Cohaesibacter sp. ES.047: one gene and its partner. The protein of the gene in region 2 interacts with the protein of the main gene of each other region in a pairwise test. Links are inferred from orthologs where the notes say so. Each region holds a gene or a part of one and is shown on either strand. Other genes may lie near its edges.

Region 1 (9,647 bases), 2.3 Mb from region 2 along the record:
GGTCAGTTTGTCAAAACTGAAGGGCTGACCTGACATGGCGGCGGCTTTTTCCTCGGCGTGGAGGGCGCTGGAGGCAAATAGCGGCGTGATCGCAGTGGCGGCACTTGCTGCCATAAAAAACCGACGTGATATGTGCATTTCGAAAGTGGTTCCCAATTCCAATACAGATCGATTTACAACAAATGCATCCGGGGGCAGAAAGTTCCAACGGTACGGTTACTACAGAGGCCTGCGTGTCAGGGTTATGTAGAATTGCGCATATCGGTCCAGTTGCCCGGAGGCTTGCGTTTTTCGAACGAATTTAGTGACTTATACTTTTCGCCAGCAGTGTGGGGTAAAATTTGAGACGAAAAATGGCAAGGGGAGAAAGAGCGTGTATCAAGCGAACCGGAGGGGAACAACGGGTCGAAAAAAAGTCCGATAAGTGTTGGAGTCTCAAGCTTCTTGAGACGATCAGGACTGTGTAAACAATCGCCCTCAATTGATGGCAACCGTGCTCCGGATCAGAAGGGGCGCGGTTTCGGTGGCAGAACCGTGGCGGAAATGTGGTCGTCAGCTGGCTAGAGCAGGTCTCTTGCAGCCTTTAACAGCATGATAAGCGCAAGCGCGGTGAGGACGATCCTGAAAATCTTGCGGAACAGGCTTTCATCCATGTGACGCAAGGCTCTCGCGCCGGTCAGGGTTCCGACATAGCCTGACATGATCATGCAGATCATCAGGGCAATCCATGAATGATAGGCGAAGCCGACCAGACCGAACGCCAGAATCTTGAAGCCATGCTGGATCGACATCGCGGTCGCGTGAGTGGCCACGACGGTTTGTCGGTCGGACGACTGACCACTGACGACGGCGGCAATCAGCGGGCCTGTTGCACCAAGGAACATCGCACCGAAGGCTGTAACGCCTCCCATGAGAGCCACCATGATGGGGCCGCCCTTCAGGCGCTTCGGCTTGGGTCCCCAGATGATGTAGAGCAGGAACAGCGCAAGGCAGATCTTGAGGAAGACATCGGGCAGGGAGATGACGACCTGGGAGCCGATCGCAATGCCAATGATCGTGCCAATCACGAAGGTGACCAGAAAGGACCAGAGGATATGCGCCCGCAGATGATGGGCGCGCCCGACGTTGGACCCCAACTGGATCACTCCGTGAACCGGAATGAGCGTGGCCACCGGAACGAAAGATGACATCAGGGCCAGCAGGGCAACGCCGCCGCCAATGCCGAACGCTGCGGTGAAGGCCGAAGTGCAGTAGCTGGCGACAATCAACCCGATGATGACGGTGTCAGAAAGGCCCGTTCCGGAAAAGAGAGGAAGAGTTTCGAGCAACGGAACACCTCGGTCTTGCCGGGGCCATCCTTAAAGCTGATCAGACAGATGAAGTCGGTCAGGCTGGCAGGGCGGCCTCGACGGTTTTAATCCAGTAGGAAGCCCCGATGGGGATGACCTCGTCATTGAAGTCATAATCGGGGTGGTGGAGGGGAGCGCTGTGGCCGTTGCCGACAAAGATGAAGGCACCGGGGCAGGCTTCAAGCATGAAGGAGAAGTCCTCCGCACCCATGGAAGGGACAAAGGTGTCATCGACCCTGTCATCTCCCACGATGGAGCGGGCGATTGCGGCTGCGCGTTCTGTCGGTTCATCGTGATTGACGGTGACCGGATAGTCGCGCTTGTAGTGCAGGGTGGCGTGTGCGCCATAGACCGCTGCGGTGCCTTCCACGACTTCCTTGAGGCGACGTTCGGCCATATCGCGGACATCGGGATCAAGGGTGCGCACGGTTCCCTCGATCATGCCGGTCTGGGGAAGCACATTGTCGGTGAAGCCGGCCTTGACGTGACACAGGGAGACGACGAGCGCCTGTTGCGGATCGGTGTTGCGGCTGACAAGGGTCTGCACGGCCTGAATGATGGCCGCCATGACGACCACCGTGTCGACACCCTGATGGGGTTTGGCTGCATGGCCACCCTTGCCCTCGACGTCGATCAAGATGCGATCGGCGGATGCCATGAGCGCGCCCTTGCAGATGGCAAAGGTGCCAAGGTCGAGTTCGGGCCAGTTGTGCATGCCATAGACCTCATCAATGCCCCAGCGGCTGATGAGGCCGTCATTGATCATTTCGCGCGCTCCGCCGCCGCCTTCCTCCGCGGGTTGGAAGATCAACACGACCTTGCCGTCGAAGTTGCGGCTTTCCTGCAAATATTTTGCGGCGGCGAGCAGCATGGTGGTATGGCCATCATGACCACAGGCGTGCATGACACCCGCGACCGTGGAGGCATAGGGTTTGCCCGATGTTTCCTGTAATGGCAGGGCGTCCATATCGGCGCGCAGGCCCACCGTCTTGCCCGATTTGTTGGTTTTGCCCTCGATCACCGCCACGATGCCGCTTTTTCCCACCCCGGTGGTGATGTCGTCGATACCGTAGCTCTTGAGTTCCTTCACGATGCGCTGGACGGTCAGGGGCACATCGAACATGAGCTCTGGCTGTTGATGAAGGTCCCGTCGAACCTTGGTCATCTCGTCGTGAAAGTCGGCGATGCGATTGACAATCGGCATGAAGTCGGCCTGTTGCTGCTAGAGGAACGGGGTAGGGGGCGGTCGTTGGATCTGGTGACAATCGACCTGCCCTTGGAGTTTGGCTGCAGCTTAATTTGCCGTTCGCACGTCGGCAAGACCAATTGTTGTGCGGTGTCGTCCCTGTCCAGATGGCGGTTGCAATAATTTGATTGCTCACCGCATGGCCTTCAGGCTTGTCCATGTCCGGCGCATCAGGTAGAGAGGTTGGGTTCCTTTAACCAGTTATTGTCCAGAGGCGGGTCCTCCATGTTTGCCATGTCTTTCCTGAAAGAGTGCCGTTTCATGCTCAAGACGAGCGCGGTCCGACTTGGAATGCTAGCGGTTTTTCTCGCGGTGATGGCATCCGGTGAGGCGCTGGCTGCCCAGAAGGCTGCAAAGCCGACACAGGATTTGACCCTGTTGCCTCGCCCGCTCCTTTTGATGGATGTGAACACGGGCAAGGTGCTGTTTCACCAGAAGGGAAATCAGAAATGGTATCCCGCGTCCCTGACCAAGCTGATGACTGCCTATGTCACCTTTCGCGCCATCGAGGCCGGTGAGATTTCCGAAGACAGCATCGTGACGGTCTCTGCCCATGCGCTCGCCTATCCGCCGTCGAAAATGGGGTTCAAGGTGGGGACGCAATTGACGGTCGGCAATGCCTTGAAAATGGTGCTGGTGAAATCGGCCAACGATATCGCAGCAGCGCTCGGTGAGCGGGTTGCCGGTTCGGAGCCAGAGTTTGCGCGCAGAATGAACAGGGAAGCGGCGCGGCTGGGCATGCGGGCATCCCACTTTATCAATGCCAACGGGCTTTATATGTCCGGTCAGACGACTTCAGCGCGGGACATGGCGGTGCTGACACGCCATATTCTGTTGGAATATCCGCAACATCGGTCTCTGTTTCGCATTCCGGCCATTCGGCATGGCAAGCGCGTGCTCAAATCCTACAACAGCCTGCTCGAGACCTATCGTGGGGCCAATGGCATGAAGACCGGATTTGTTTGCGCATCAGGCTACAATATCGTTGCGGCCGCCGAACGGGGCGGGCGGCAGCTGGTTGCCGTGGTGCTCGGTGCTCCGAACTCGCAGTGGCGGGCGGAGACAGCCGCCTTCCTGCTCACACAAGGGTTCACCCGTACTGACATGGCATCCGGGCGGGGCGTGCCTGTGACCAACACGGCGGCCTTTGGCCCGATCAGCCGAGCGGACGATCTGCGCAGCGAGATCTGCCCCAACGGTCAGCCGAAATGGGTGGGCAAGATCAATTTCACCAAAAGCTATCTGTCGCCGCGATTCAAGTTGATGGATCCTGTGCAGGTGCGTGCGGGCATTCCGAAACGAAAGATCAAATTGCCGGTGCAATTGGTTTCGCTGCCGATCTCTGCTCCGGTCGAGAAAAGCGGGTTCATTGCCAAGTCGAAAAAGGGCAAGGTCATCTCGCTTTCCCGCTTGCCGCGTCCCAAGCCGTGAGCGATTGCTGTGCGATTGGGCCGGCCGTTTGAGCTAGCCTTTTTCGATGATGAAATGCACCTTTTCGCCCGTGGTCTCCTGCGATAGCAGGCGGTGGCCCTTTTCAGCGCAAAAGTGAGGCAGGTCGAGCGTCGCCAAGGGGTCCGTGGTGACGACGGTGATCTGGTCTCCTGTTTCAAGCCCGGTCAGTGCCTTTTGGGTCCGCAAGACGGGCAAGGGGCATTTGAGGCCGGAGAGATCGAGTTCCTGCATGATGGGGCGTCCGCTTGGTAAACATGACAGATCGTGGTGTCTGATAGCCCTGTTTAGCGGCTCCACTTTTCTTCTTCAACGGGATATGTGAGGATGCACCAAAGCGTGCGATGATCCAGCCCATTTGAACAAGGAGTTTTGTGTGACTGAAGCGAATGATGTTCTTGATTTCTGGTTTTCCGCGGACCCGGAAATGTGGTTTACCAAAGATCCGGCTTTTGACGAGCAGATCAGTGACCGGTTCGGTTCTGTGATGGATGCGGCCAGAGCCGGTCAGTTGGCCCATTGGGAGGCCAGCGCGCAAGGGCTGCTCGCTCTGATCATCGTGCTTGATCAGTTCTCTCGCAATGTATTTCGCAATTCGGCTCTTGCCTTCACATCGGACGACGAGGCCTTGAGGCTCTCGCACAAGCTTGTGAAGCATCCGGACTGGGATGCGTTGTCGGTTCATCAGAAGCAGTTCGCTGTCATGCCCATGATGCATGCCGAGGATCTCGGCGAGCAGGAGAATTGTCTGAAATGGATGAAGCGGCTCGAGCTGGAGGAAAGCGTGCGCTACGCCCAGATCCATCTTGATATCATTGAGCGCTTCGGACGCTTTCCCCATCGCAATCATGTGCTGGGGCGCCGGACCACACCCGAGGAACAGGCTTTTCTCGATGAGGGCGGGTTCGCGGGCTGAAGGCCCTTGAGGCGAAAAGCCTGTGTGCAGATTGGTCGCTGTGGGGATTTTTGCAATCATGGTTACCAACCTGTAGACGGTTGTTCACGCGACCGGTGTTTTGTCTAGGATTGACAGAAAAGAGCCAATTTTAATTACTTTTCGGCGTCAATGGCCGCTGGAGGCAAGTCTTGTGCGGCTTGACGGGGTGGCTCATGCTGCCCTGTTGGCGGGCTGATGTTAACCAACACCATAGCTAGTTGCTCGTTGATCCATAAAAACGCGTATATTGGTCCTCAAGGTCATCACGGTCTTTCAACCTCTTGGTGGCCATGATGTCGCAGTTGTGATGCTTCAAACGCGTGGATGCAATGCTCTTACGGTCGGACATATCTCTGACAGGCAGTGACCTGCAAAGCACAAGCATAGTGGATCAGTTCGATAATCCATTCATGCATGAAGCATTCGTGCGTGCGAGTGAAGGTCGGCTCCGTCCGGGGCCGCTCCATGCCATCAGTGAGCAGGGCTACGACTTTGCCTGGGACGTGAAACGCTTGCTTCCCTCTCTCGGGGCCAAGATTGCGACCTTTCTGGCGCACGGAACAGCACCTCTGGGGGCTGGTTTCTCATCCCACACCCTAGCCGCTGGCGACTGGACGCGAACGGAAGCGGCGTTTTGCAATGCTCTTGATCGCATGGCTGATGCCTCCGGCGCTGATGTCATCGTCTGGCCCTATTTCCCGCTGGAGGCGCAAGAGCGTGGCTGGCTTTCCAGTTGGCTCAGTGACCGGCTGGACCGGGATATTTCACGTCTGTTGCTATCGTCTCACGAGCATCAGCGGGCTTTTCTGGATGCCCAGATCAATCCGGACGAGCCTGACGGTGAATATGCGGGACTGTCGCTCAGCCGCAACAAGCGTAAGACGACAGGACGACAGTTGCGCCGGCTTTCCGAGCTTGGACAGGTGCACTTCCGCTCGACTCGCGGCGATCTTGATCTGACCGAAGCCATGGATGTGTTTCTGCGGACCGAAGCCTCTGGCTGGAAAGCCAAGAGCGGAACCGCTCTGGCGGTTGATCATGGATCGCGGACCTTTGTGGAGAGCTTCATGCCCGCCATGATCCGTGACGGCCTTGGTCAGATCGATCTGATGATGCTTGATGACAAGTGCATCGCCGGGCTGATATCGCTTCGTGCTGGTCGGGGTCTTTTTACCTGGAAAACCGGCATGGACGAGGTCTACAAGCGGTTCTCTCCGGGGGTGCATGTGTTGATGCATGTCAGTCAGGAAGCGCTGCGGGATGACACCATCGATTATGTCGACAGCCTAGCCGATGCCGGCCATCCGGTGGCCGAGCATATCTGGTCGGGTCGGCGCAGTTTTGGCCGGCTTTACGTGCCACTGAACAGCCACGGCATCGCGGCGGCTCAAAGCCTGCGTGCCTCTATCCTGCTGAAGGATAAAGCGCGTTACTGGGCGAAAAAGGTGTTGGGCCGAGGCTGATCGGTTGAGACCGCCTGAGATATGGGCGGCTCGTCGGGCTTGGCCAGGATAAGTGTCCAGAACACCTTGTATTTCACATTTTCCCGATAACTTGTCGCGATACCCATCTCGGTCACGCCCTTCTTGAGCATGTTGAGATTATGCCGCCGGGAATCCCGCCAGCCGGAAAAGGCTTCCGCAAGGCTCCAGTAGCCAGCGCCGATATTCTCGGTGGCCAGAACGGGATCATAGCCTGCGCGACCAAGACGTTTTATCAAAGTCTGGTTCTTGCTCAATGCATGATCGACGCGCCCGCTGCTGGCCATGGCGTCCGACTGTTCCTGTGCGGCCGCGGCCAGCCTTGGGCTCAGGGTCAGTGTGCCAAGACCATTGCGCTTGCGATAGGCGTTGACGAGTTCGAGCGCGGCCTGCGGATCAACCTTGGCGTTGTCCTTGTTGAGGCGCTCGTACATGGCCGGTGTCTGCAAATCCGGCCCGCTGGTGCAGGCGGTGAGCAGCGCACCGACAAGGCCAGCAAGCACGAGAGTTTTTGTCAGTGACTTAAGCATTTTGACCGGGTCCTTCATCCACGCCTTGTGATGCGCCGGGCAGGTCGACTTCGTCCTGTCGCGGGGCGGCTGGTTCGCGGGTTTCCTGCGCTTCATCGGGAGACAAGGCAAGTTGTTTGTCGAGGTTCGGTGAGGAGACCGAACGGATATGCACATCTCTCTGCGGGTAGGGAATCTCGATCCCTGCTTCCTTGAGAGCCTTGAAAATCTCAAAGCGCAATTCGCTTGATGTGACGAGGGATGTCAGCACATCGTGGACATAGCAGCGGACATCGAAATCGAGTGAGGAGTCGCCGAAGTTGAGGAAGTATACATCCGGTTCGGGGTAGCTGGCCACAAGAGGAGACTCGTTCGCCACGCGCTTGAGGATTTCCCGCACCTGTTCCGGGTCCGCGTCATAGGATACCCCGACCGGCACGACGATGCGCCCCATGGCCCCGTTGTGCATCCAGTTCATCACCCGGTTCGAGATCAGTTCGGAGTTGGGCAGGATGACCGTGGCCCGGTCGAAGGTCTCGATCTTGGTTGCGCGCACCGAGATCTTCTGAACAAAGCCCTGATGCTCGCCAACAACTACCCAGTCGCCGGTTTTGATCGGTCGCTCAACCAGAAGGATGAGGCCGGAGACGAAGTTGTTGACGATGCTCTGCAAGCCAAAACCGATACCAACCGAGAGCGCACCAGCGACAAGGGCGATATTGGAGAGATCCAGTCCCATATAGGAAAAGGCCAGCATGGCAGCGACAATGAAGCCGATATAGCCGACGCTTGTCTGTATCGAGTTCTTGAGGCCCGTATCGAGATTGGTCGCGGGCAGCAGGCTGCGCTCCATCCAGCGCTGGACGCTGCGGACCAGCACAAGTGCGATGAAAAAGACCGCCAGAGCGCCCAGAATCGCGATCGGTGAAATGGTCAGATCCCCGATCTCGACGCTGAAAATCGCCCGTCGCATGGACGACAGGAAGTCTGTCGACTGAACCCCCCACGGGGCAAAGATCAAGAGGGCGGCAGCGATGTAAAGAAGGATCCGCAGCAAGCCATTGAGAAGTACGCCGATCTGATTGACGGCCCGCAGGGGAATGCCGATGGAATGGGCGCCCTTGCGGACCCGCGGGTTGCTGACGTCGAGCCCTTCGGCAAAGAAGTTGTCCAGCAAGGCGGTGAAGACGCCCAATAGCGCCAGAATGACAAAGATGCGCAGCATCTGCTCGGCCAGGAACGTGCCAAGGGAAACATAGCCCAGAATGATGGACAGGATGATGCTAACACTGGCCAACCAGACAAGCGGTTTGAACACCGAGATGAAGCCGGGCAGGAAATTCGAGGCGGATACATCGGCACTGACACTCGGTGTCGAGGTCATGCCGTCTTCCTGATCGTCGTCATCCTGCTCGAGATCGCCAAGGGTAATGCGCATTGCAAGCCAGATAAGGACAGCAACGAGCACTGCCGAAACGCCCGAGATAAGGATCGTCGTTTCGATGGGCGTGAAGAGAAGCTGCTGTGTTTCCCGGAAGGTTAGGTCAATACCTGTTATGATCAGCAACACAATGGCCACACCGAAAAGCTTGTGCGCGCTGCTGGTGGTCAGGTTCAACAGACGATATTGGGGTTTGGTGGGCGCGGTGAGCACGCGCACGAGACCATACCCAAGTGAAATGCTGAGAATGACGTAGCCGAGTTTGTTGATGAATTCATTGACGCGCGGTGGAACCAGTTCGGCGTTCTTCAGGATCAGCAAGACCGCAAACAGGATGAGAAAGGGAACAAAGGTGTAGACAAAGATCGACCATGCCGCATGCAGGCTGCGCTGCAGTGCGTTCGGGGTTTCCAGACGCGCCAGACGGCTAACACCGTTGAACAAAAGGTTGCGCAACGGCCCCGCAATGAGAAAGGCGATGAGCAGGATCATGCCGACAATCTGCCAGATCTGTCCGGCCGCCTTGGAGGACAGGAACGAGGCCCAATCCGAGACCAGGAAGCTCATTGCATTGCCGGTCACCTGAAGGCCCGTCAGCCCGTCGAGCCAGAGGTTCGGATTGAGAAGGGAACTGCTGCGGTTGAACAATTGCTCGGTGAACCGCTGCTGTCTGGCCAGCGTGATCTTGTTGAGCATCTGGGTTGCCCGCACCGAATTGGCCGTCAAAAGTTTAACTTCGGCATCAAGGGCGGCAACCTGATCCTCGAGGTCACTTCGTCTTTCTTTCAGGGTCGCGGATTCGGGGTTGGCGGTATCGCCCTCTTCGGTCTCTTCTGGTTTGAGTGCCTCGAGGCGAGCCCGATCTTCCGTCAGGGTCGGCTGCAACTCGTCCTTCTTGTTGCTTGCTTCCTCTACCACTTGCTGAAGTTCTTCGCGCAGGCCTGTAAAGTCGTTTTCGACCAGACTGTCCCGGTTGAGGGCTGCTTCGATGCGGTCAAGGCGGGTCGTCAGGCTTTCGGCCAGTGATGTGTCGGCCTGCTGCGCCTGTGCGAGGGGCGAAAGCGCAAGCATGAGCAAGAGCAACAAGGCGGTGGCCAAGGCGCGCAGAAAGGGAACCTGAATCACGAAAGCATTCCTCTGATCGTGGTGTCTTTGGTTGCGAGAGTAAAAGGTCTACTGGAATTCGGTCGGCAACACAATTGCGCCTATAGGCGCTCTTGGGTGGTGGGATAATG
Region 2 (9,529 bases):
AGCGGTCATTCCGGTCGAGACGCCTGACTATGCCGGGTCGCTTGAGACCGGTTTTGCCAAGGCAGTCTGCGAAATGATCAATCGGCTCGTCCCCGAGGCCGAGGAAAAGGGCGGTGTGGCCTCCAATCGGCAGGTCAATATTCTCGTCAATGCAACGATGACGCCCGGCGACATTGAAGAGCTGAAGGAGCTGGTCGAGGCCTTCGGGTTGATCCCGCTCGTCATTCCCGATCTTTCAACCAGCCTTGACGGACATCTCAATGAGCGGGACTACAATCCTCTGACCACCGGCGGCACCTGTGTCGGTGACTTCGAGATCCTCTACAAAGCGTGCGCCACGCTCGTCATCGGCAGCAGCATGTGTGCAGCGGCTGATCTCCTGACCGAGCGCACTGGCGTACCAAGCCATCAATTCGGCCATTTGTTCGGCCTTGACAGGGTCGACCAGTTCATCCATCTGCTACACACGCTTTCCGGCCAGCCGGTGCCTGCGCGCATCGAACGCCAGCGCAAGCAATTGCAGGACGCCATGCTCGATACCCATTTTCACATTGGCATGACCCGCACTGCTGTGGCCGGTGACCCCGACTTGTTGTCAGCCTTCGGGGATTTGCTCGCAGGCATGGGGGCGGAGATGACGACGGCCATCGCGCCATCCAATGCGTCCAGCCTTGCTTCTTTGCCAGCAAAGGCTGTCAAAATAGGCGATCTTGAAGAACTGGAAAAATTCGCAAGGGAAGAAGGGGCCGAAATAGTCATCGGCAATGCCCATTGCGCGGCCAGTGCAAAGCGGCTCGGCCTGCCGCTGCTCAGGGCAGGCTTCCCGCAGTTCGACCGGTTCGGGGCCGCAGCGCGCGTCTGGATTGGCTATCGCGGTAGCCGCCAGACCCTGTTCGAACTCGCCAATCTGCTTGTCGAGGCCGATCACGATGCCGTTGAGCCCTACAGATCCATCTACTCGCAAATTCAAGACATGGAAGGTGAAACCCATGGGCCAGATCGCTCGCACGTTGACCTTGCACGACAGCACCATTGAGGACGACTTCTCGGGTCGGGCGCTCAAGGTTGCCTTCGCAACAACCGATCAGAAGCATGTCGATCAGCATTTCGGCACCTGCGAGTTTCTTTCGGTCTATCTGGTGACACGGGACGAGGCCCACTTCCACCAGACGGTCGGGTTTGAAGAGGCACAAATGGACGGCACTGAGGACAAGCTCGATGTTCGCCTCAAGGCATTGGAAGATTGTGCAGCCGTCTATTGCCGAGCGGTTGGTGCCTCGGCCATTGCCCAGCTCAAGCAGATCAGGGTTCAGCCGGTCAAGGTGGCTGACGGCACACCGATCAAGGCCCAACTGGCGCTGCTTCAGGATGAACTCAGGGGCGATCCGTCCTTCTGGATCCTGCGGGCGCTTAATGCCGTGAATGACGCCCGCAACGACCCGGCGCGGTTCGACGATATGGAAATGGAAGGTTGGAGTGAGTGAGACATGATACTTGATCTGGAAGACGAGCTGGTTGTCACCAAGGATGACCCCGCATTGAAACACCCGATTGTCGGCGAAATCATCCGCCAGATGCGTGCCATCGATGCTTATGGCGTGTGGGACAACGCGGGCGAGAATGAAATCATTGATCCTTTTGTCATGACCAAGGAAAGAAAGCGTCAGGTGCCCATTATCGGCGATCCCGACGAAGAGGTCATCGCTCGCGTTAAGGCCTGGTACAACGCCTTGGCCGTCTCAATCGAGGGCAAGACCGGCCTGATGGCGGTGCCGATCATCAACATCAGTCACGAAGGCTTCGGCCGCGCTCTCATCGCGGTCGGCAAGCTGATCGTCGTCGACAGGAACCTCAGAGACGTGCATCGCTTCGGCTTCAAATCGCTTGATCTCATGCAGGACGAGGCGGGCAAAATCATCGACAAGGCCGCCGCCCTTGTCGAGGCCCACCGCGACGTCGCCAAGCTGTAACAAAGCCAAACCCAAAGGACCAAAGCTATGGATGAAGCAGATCTGAAGGCGCTCACCAAAGCCGCCAGAAAAGCCAAGCGCATCGCCTCGGAAAAGGCGATGGAGTTGCATGATCTCGTGGAGGATCGCCTCCCGGCCGCCTATGAGGATCTTCCGTCGATCGCAGAAGACACCTATGCCGCCTGCAAGGCATGGGCCGATGCGGAGAGCGCACTCAAACAGGCAGAAGCGAAGGGAGCATAAGATGGCTGAAGTGGTTGGATTGACCCTTGGTGGAGCGGAATGGACGCCCCAGTTCGTGGAGACGCTCGATGCCAAGAAATGCATCGGCTGTGGCCGCTGTTTCCGGGTCTGCTCGCGGGATGTCTTCGAACTGGTCGAGCGCGAAAGCCTCAATCTCGATGACGACAGTGATGACGAATTCGAAGATGATGATCCATTTGGCGATGACGACGACGATGATGACGGCTTTTCCGATGACACCAGCATGGTGATGTCGCTCAAGAACCGCGATGATTGTATCGGATGCGAAGCCTGCTCCAAGATCTGCCCCAAGGGTTGCTTCTCGCACATGACCGCAGATGCGGCCTGACAATCATCCCCCATTTCGCATAAGGAGGCCTTCATGGCTGGCAAACCCGAAAAGCATGTGTTCGTCTGCATCCAGCAACACCCCGATGGACATCCGTTCGGCAGTTGTTCGGAAGACAAGGCTCAGGACATCTATACCAAGTTCAACACCGAAGTGATCAAGCGCGATCTGGGCGGCAAGGTGCAGGTTACCGGCACCTCCTGTCAGGGTGGACCGTGCAAGGCCGGTCCCAGCGTTCTGGTTTATCCCGAAGGCGTCAAATATCAAAGCATCAAGACCCAGGAAGCCATTGAAGCAATCTTCAACGAGCATCTGATCGGGGGCGAGCCGGTCGAGCGCCTCAAGGTGCCGGAAGACATCTGGTCTTGAGCAGCCCAATCGAAGCAAAAGAAAGCCGCCTTTTGAGGCGGCTTTTTTGTTGGCATTTGTAAGCCTTGCTATCCGATCTCAAGGGGAGGTTTGGGTGTGACAATGTCGGCTTTACGACAAAGAAATCAGATCGCCTGAAAGTGGCGAAATGAAAATTAGATTATTTAATTCAATGGAATAGAAGGAACGTTGCGGGCTGGCACGGCTCTTGCAAATTTCTGATCAACCAACAGTTTGGACAGTTTGCAAGGGTGAGAATGATGCTGACAGTGACACAGAATGCTCAGGAAGTTCTTCAACGGTTGATGGACAATTCGGACAAGCCGCTGGCTGGATTGCGCATCGCCGCAGTCAATGGCGGGTGCGCCGGATTGCAATATCGTCTCGATCTGGTGACTGGTCCCGAAGAAGGGGATCATCTCGTGGAGAGCGGTTCCATCAAGCTCTTTATCGTTCCGGACAACGCAGAAATGCTCATCGGTACGGTGATCGATTTTGCTGAAAGTCTCGAAGGCTCCGGCTTCACCTTCGCCAATCCGAACGCCGCGTCCAAATGCTCCTGTGGCAAGAGCTTTGCTGCCTGATTTCATCCCTGACTGGATCCAAGCCAAGACCAAACAAGATAACGCCGAACCGAGGACAAAGAGAGACATGTGGGACTATTCGGAGACCGTCAAGGAACATTTCTACAATCCGCGCAACGCAGGCGCCGTGGACGGGGCCAATGCGACCGGCGATGTGGGCTCCCTGTCTTGCGGTGATGCGTTGCGGCTGACACTACGGGTCAACCAAGCCACCGGCGTTATCGAGGACGCAGGCTTTCAGACCTTTGGCTGCGGTTCGGCGATTGCCTCGTCATCTGCGCTCACCGAAATTATCAAGGGCATGACGGTTGATCAGGCGCTATCGGTATCCAATCAGGACATCGCCGACTATCTCGATGGTCTGCCGCCGGAGAAGATGCATTGCTCGGTCATGGGCCGCGAAGCGCTTCAGGCCGCTGTCGCCAACTACCATGGCGAGGAATGGAAAGACGATCATGAGGAAGGGGCGTTGATCTGTAAATGCTTCGCCGTTGATGAAGTGCTGATCGAGGAAACCGTCCGTGCCAATGGCCTCAGCACAGTCGAGGAAGTTGCCCATTACACCAAGGCCGGCGGGGGCTGCGCCTCCTGCCATGAGGGCATTGAGGACATCCTGACCCGCGTGATGGCCGAACAGGGCGAAAGCTTCAATCCCGAGAATGCAGCCAAACCCATTGTCGCCGCAACTCCAGAGGCGCTGGTATCCGGCATGACCGGAGTTCAGCGCATCAAGAAGATCGATGAGGTGATCGACAGCATGCGCCCAATGCTGCAGGCCGACAATGGCGACGTGGAGCTGGTCGAGGTCATGGACGAAAAGATCTTCGTCAACATGAAGGGTGCCTGTGTCGGTTGTCAGCTCGCCTCGGTGACGCTCAACGGCATTCAGGAAAAACTGGTTGAGGAACTGGGCGAGTTCGTTCGTGTCCTCCCGGCCAGCCAGATGAAGAAGGTCGCTGCAAGGAAAGCTGCCGCGGAGTCCGCTGCATCTATGCCTGCGGCATCGGGCAAAATCATGCCCGTTAGCGAACTGTTGAAAGCGTAAGGGAGGGATCACCATGCAAGGCATCTATCTTGATAACAACGCCACCACTCAGGTCGATCCGGCCGTCGTTGACGCCATGCTGCCCTATTTCACCGAGCAGTTCGGTAACCCTTCCAGCATGCACCAGTTTGGCAACAAGGTTGGCCGCGCGCTGAAAACCGCCCGCTCGCAGGTGCAAAGCCTGATCGGCGCGGCCCACGACAGTGAAATCATCTTCACCTCCTGCGGCACCGAGTCCGACAGCACCGCAATTCTCTCGGCGTTGAAGGCGCAACCGGCCCGCCGCGAAATCATCACGACCAATGTGGAGCACCCGGCCGTGCTGGCGCTCTGCGAAAGCCTCGAGAAAGACGGCTACATCGTTCACTATCTCAAGGTGGACATGAAGGGTCGTCTCAATCTTGGCGAATTCAAAAAATTGTTGTCTGACAAGGTGGCGATTGTCTCCATCATGTGGGCCAACAACGAAACCGGCACGCTCTTCCCAATCGAGAAGATGGCCCAGATGGCCTATGATGCCGGTGTCATGTTTCACACCGATGCCGTGCAGGCAGTGGGCAAAATCCCTATTGACCTGAAGAAAACGCCCATCGACATGCTATCCTTGTCTGGCCACAAGCTGCATGCGCCCAAAGGCATCGGTGTGTTGTATTTGCGCCGCGGAACCCGCTTTCGTCCGCTCCTCAGGGGAGGCCATCAGGAGCGGGGGCGTCGCGCGGGGACTGAAGCCGCCCCGAGTATTGTTGCTCTTGGCAAGGCTGCCGAACTCTCCCAGCTCTATATGGACGAGGAACAGACACGCGTCCGCGCCATGCGCGACCGTCTTGAAGAGGGCATTCTTGAGGCCGTCTCCCATTGCTTCGTGACGGGGGATGCCGACAATCGCCTTCCCAACACCTGCAACATCGCCTTTGAATTCATTGAAGGGGAAGCAATCCTGATGCTGCTCAACAAGCTGGGGATTGCAGCGTCTTCCGGCTCGGCGTGCACATCGGGATCGCTCGAACCTTCCCATGTTATGCGCGCGATGGATATTCCCTACACCGCCGCGCACGGCTCCATCCGCTTCTCGCTATCGCGCTACAACACCATGAGTGAAATCGAGACCGTCATCGAAGCCGTGCCGCCGATCATCGCCCAGTTGCGCAAGCTTTCTCCCTATTGGAGTGAAAACGGCCCTGTCACCAATCCCGAACAGGCTTTTAATCCTGCCTACGCTTGATGGCCTGCCTACGCCTGATGGCCAGTCTACGTCTGATGGCTAGAAAACCGATTGCTCGAAAGGAGCGTGCCATGCTTGTTAATCGCCCCATCATTATTGACGACACGACCTTGCGTGATGGTGAACAGACGGCTGGCGTGGCGTTCAAGCGGCGCGAGAAATGCGAAATTGCTCGTGAACTTGTTGCCTCCGGTGTACCCGAGCTTGAAATCGGCATTCCGGCAATGGGCGAGGATGAGCGAGATACGATCCGCGCGATCACATCGATGAACCTGAAGGCCCGGACAATCGTCTGGTGCCGCATGAGCGAAGGGGATCTTGCCGCCGCCTGTAATCTGGGCGTCGACATGATCGATCTGTCGATGCCCATGTCAGACCAGCAGATCAGCTCAAAGCTGGGGCGCGATCGGGCCTATGTCCTCAAACAGATCGCCTATATGGTTCCCAAAGCGCTCGACGAAGGCTTTGAAGTGCTGGTAGGCGGGGAGGATTCCTCCCGGGCCGATCTCGATTTCGTGCTTGAGGTTCTCGAGGCTGCTGAACGGGCAGGGGCCAAGCGCTTCCGTTTCGCTGATACAGTCGGCATCCTTGAGCCTTTCGCAACAATTGAGATATTCCGCACCCTTGGTGCCAATTCCGGCCTTGAGCTTGAGATGCATGCCCACGATGACTACGGCCTCGCGACAGCCAACAGTCTCGCCGCAGCGCTCGGTGGCGCGACCCATGTGAACACCACGGTCAATGGGCTTGGCGAGCGGGCGGGCAATGCCTCCCTAGAGGAGTTCGTTACTGCCGGGCGCAATCTCTATGGGTTTGAAACCGGTGTTGATCAGCGTAGCCTCAACGCCCTTTCCGGAATGGTTGCCAAAGCATCTGGTCGTCCCGTGCCCTTGCAGAAAAGCCTTGTCGGTTCGAGTGTCTTCACGCACGAAAGCGGAATTCACATTGATGGCCTGATAAAAGACAAACTGAACTATCAAGGTGTCGATCCGGAGTGGTTCGGCCGCAAGCATGAACTCGTTCTAGGCAAGCATTCCGGGACCAAGGCAGTTCAGCATGTCTATGGCCAACTCGGCATCGCGCTCACGCTGGCCGAGGCCATGGACCTGATCCCTCACGTGCGGCGCTTTGCCGAAGCCTACAAGAGGGCTCCGGACCTCGACGATCTCATCGCCCTTCATCGCAATCTTGACGAATGCCTTACAGAGGAGGGCAGCGCCGAGCTGGCCCTAGAGGAGGGGGGGGCGTGAGTCTGATCATCGCCATTCGTCAGGACATCCAATGCGTGTTCGAGCGGGATCCGGCCGCGCGATCCTTCTTCGAGATTGCCACGATCTATCCCGGTGTCCATGCCTTGATCTGGTATCGTATCGCCAACCGGCTCTGGCACGCCAATTGGCGTTACGGCGCGCGGTTCTTGTCATGGTTCGCGCGCTTTCTCACCAACGTTGACATTCATCCTGGCGCGACCATCGGCAAACGCCTTTTCATCGATCATGGGGCCGGTGTCGTGATCGGCGAAACAGCCGAAGTCGGTGACGGGGTGACCCTCTATCACGGGGTCACTCTGGGGGGGACGACCTGGAACAAGGGAAAACGGCATCCGACGCTGGACGACAATGTGATTGTCGGCGCCGGTGCTAAGATACTCGGCGCGGTGCGCATCGGCTGCAATGCGAAGGTCGGTGCAAATTCGGTTGTCGTCGGTAATGTTCCTTCGGGTGCCACCGTCGTCGGTGTGCCGGGCAGCATCGTGCGCCGCAAGGACAAGGTGTCTTATCTCGATCCCCACGGCATCGATCTCAACCATCACCTTATCCCCGACCCGGTTTCTGACGCCATCGCTTGCCTGATCAAGCGGGTTGAAACCCTCGAAGCTGCGCTCAACGAAGAGAAAGATGACGATTGCGACGTTTGCGATGCAGCCGATGTCTGCGAGCCGGACGCAGACCTCTTGCGGGAGGCCGCCAATGCTTGAGACAGCCCCATCCGCACAAACTGCGCGGGATCTGCTCGATTTCGAAAGCGGTGCGCTCTATTTCGATGAGGCTCCCGAACCGATTGTCGCCGCCCTGCTGGACAAGGCGAGCAACGCTGCAACTGCATCGGATCGCGTCGCGGCGCTGGGAGATGCCCAAAGATTGGCACCCCAAGACCTCAATGTCATCGTGGCGCTCTACCGCCATCACTATTTTCTGCAAGCCTTCGAAGAGGCTCTGGTTATCGCAGATCTTGCCATGAGGGAAGCAGGCAAGCGGCTCAACGTCGCCGCCGACTGGCGTCTGTTGACCGTGGATGATGTGAACCGGACAAGCGGTGAGGCAATGCCAATGCTGCGCTTCTATCTCTGGGCGCTCAAGGGCCGGGCCTATCTGCTGATGCGCCTTGGTCGCTTTGAAGAGGCGCTCGGCCCCCTTGAGAAACTGATCGAACTCGACCATGCCAACCGGCTGAATTGCAAACCATTGCTCGCCCTGACCCGCGAGAGGTTGTTGGATCTTGAAGGAGACATACGATGAGAAATGAAGAGCTGGAATCCGAAATCGACGATCTGAGCAGCGCAGAGGAATTTCTGGACTATTTCGACATCGACTTTGATCCTCATGTCGTCATGGTCAATCGCCTGCACATCCTGCAGCGGTTTCATGACTATCTCACTATCGATCACGAAGGGCCGGTCAACGCCGAGTCCTGGTGGGATTACTACACCCGCAATCTCAAACAGGCCTATCAGGATTTTGTCGAATCCGATGCCCTCACGGAGAAGGTGTTTAAAGTCTTCCAGCCCGCCAAACCCGCCTTTGTACCCCTTGAAGATTTGTTGAAATAGTTGAACCGATGATCGAAAGCCAGCCCCCAGAACGATTTGAATATGGTGACGTGGTCCGTGTGACGCGCAATGTGCGCAATGATGGCACCTATCCCGGAGCCAAAACCGGAACGCTCCTGATCCGGCGCGGCTCGACGGGCGTTGTGCGCGACATCGGAACCTTTTTGCAGGATCAGGTGATCTACACGATCCACTTTACCGATGAGGATCGGATCGTCGGGTGTCGCGACAAGGAACTGATCCCCGTGGATGCACCTTGGACGCCAAGCCGTTTTGAATTCAGCGAAAAGGTTGTCGCGCGCATTCCTCTGGGCATTCAGGGTGAAGTCGTTGCGCGTGTCGGGGATCAGGGCGAAATCATCAAGGTTATTCGGGACGATGATGTCGTTGAAGCGCTTGGCAGTGTCGCCTATCACGTGCGCTTTCCGGGCCGCACATTGATGGTGCCCGAGAGCGCCCTGTCGCCTGACGATAGCGATGCACAAGGCACCGGCGGCGAGGGGGTACTGGAAGCATGAATGATGCCGGACTGTTGGCGCATCATCTTATGCGCGCCGCCCTCTCTCATTTCGAGTGTCGCTATGACGAACTGGCCGGAACCGAAAAGGCGATTGCCGAGGAAAATGCCAGACGCTCTTTGACCATCGAGGCGATGGTCCTGAAAAGCCCGGAAGCCCGAGACATCCATATTCCCGACCCGATGCTGGATCGGGCCGTGGAGAATGTGCGCGCTCGTTACGGTGACAAGGACGAGTTCAGCGAGGATCTTCGGCGCAACGCCCTAACCGAGGAGATCCTGCGCGATGCCTTGCGTCGTGAATTACAGGTCGATGCCGTGTTGGAGAAAGTCGCAGCCGAAGCAGCTCCAGCGACGATCGAGGAAGCCCGTGACTGGTATGATCGCTATCCCGAGAAAT

What was found.
Region 1: the proteins of nifS (region 2) and CPH65_RS05120 interact in binary tests that used the Escherichia coli proteins (3 or more experiments, as listed by UniProt). The link is inferred for Cohaesibacter sp. ES.047 from one-to-one orthologs.

The regions. Positions count from the first base shown.
Region 1 is NZ_LT907844.1:1,151,119-1,160,765, forward strand. What follows is about bases 2,670-5,615. They hold CPH65_RS05120 (sulfurtransferase TusA family protein), read right to left. Parts: upstream 4,279-5,615; coding sequence 4,060-4,278; downstream 2,670-4,059. Other genes in these bases: CPH65_RS05115 (D-alanyl-D-alanine carboxypeptidase family protein), read left to right, coding at 2,857-4,026; CPH65_RS05125 (DUF924 family protein), read left to right, coding at 4,421-4,960; CPH65_RS05130 (GNAT family N-acetyltransferase), read left to right, coding at 5,392-5,615. In the rest of the region: CPH65_RS05100 (glucan biosynthesis protein), read right to left, coding at 1-114; CPH65_RS05105 (sulfite exporter TauE/SafE family protein), read right to left, coding at 561-1,328; CPH65_RS05110 (M20 aminoacylase family protein), read right to left, coding at 1,387-2,553; more of CPH65_RS05130, read left to right, coding at 5,616-6,444; CPH65_RS05135 (CAP domain-containing protein), read right to left, coding at 6,411-6,992; CPH65_RS05140 (DUF3772 domain-containing protein), read right to left, coding at 6,985-9,537. UniProt on the Escherichia coli protein: Sulfur carrier protein involved in sulfur trafficking in the cell. Part of a sulfur-relay system required for 2-thiolation during synthesis of 2-thiouridine of the modified wobble base 5-methylaminomethyl-2-thiouridine (mnm(5)s(2)U) in tRNA.
Region 2 is NZ_LT907844.1:3,486,158-3,495,686, forward strand. What follows is about bases 3,850-6,677. They hold nifS (cysteine desulfurase NifS), read left to right. Parts: upstream 3,850-4,573; coding sequence 4,574-5,782; downstream 5,783-6,677. Other genes in these bases: nifU (Fe-S cluster assembly protein NifU), read left to right, coding at 3,850-4,560; nifV (homocitrate synthase), read left to right, coding at 5,854-6,677. Outside these bases: nitrogenase iron-molybdenum cofactor biosynthesis protein NifN, read left to right, coding at 1-1,036; CPH65_RS15895 (NifB/NifX family molybdenum-iron cluster-binding protein), read left to right, coding at 990-1,484; CPH65_RS15900 (NifX-associated nitrogen fixation protein), read left to right, coding at 1,488-1,970; CPH65_RS15905 (CCE_0567 family metalloprotein), read left to right, coding at 1,998-2,213; fdxB (ferredoxin III, nif-specific), read left to right, coding at 2,215-2,562; CPH65_RS15915 (ferredoxin), read left to right, coding at 2,596-2,931; CPH65_RS15920 (iron-sulfur cluster assembly accessory protein), read left to right, coding at 3,192-3,515; more of nifU, read left to right, coding at 3,583-3,849; more of nifV, read left to right, coding at 6,678-7,032; cysE (serine O-acetyltransferase), read left to right, coding at 6,978-7,760; CPH65_RS15945 (hypothetical protein), read left to right, coding at 7,753-8,301; nitrogenase-stabilizing/protective protein NifW, read left to right, coding at 8,298-8,612; CPH65_RS15955 (nitrogen fixation protein NifZ), read left to right, coding at 8,621-9,130; nitrogen fixation protein NifM, read left to right, coding at 9,127-9,529. UniProt on the Escherichia coli protein: Master enzyme that delivers sulfur to a number of partners involved in Fe-S cluster assembly, tRNA modification or cofactor biosynthesis. Catalyzes the removal of elemental sulfur from cysteine to produce alanine.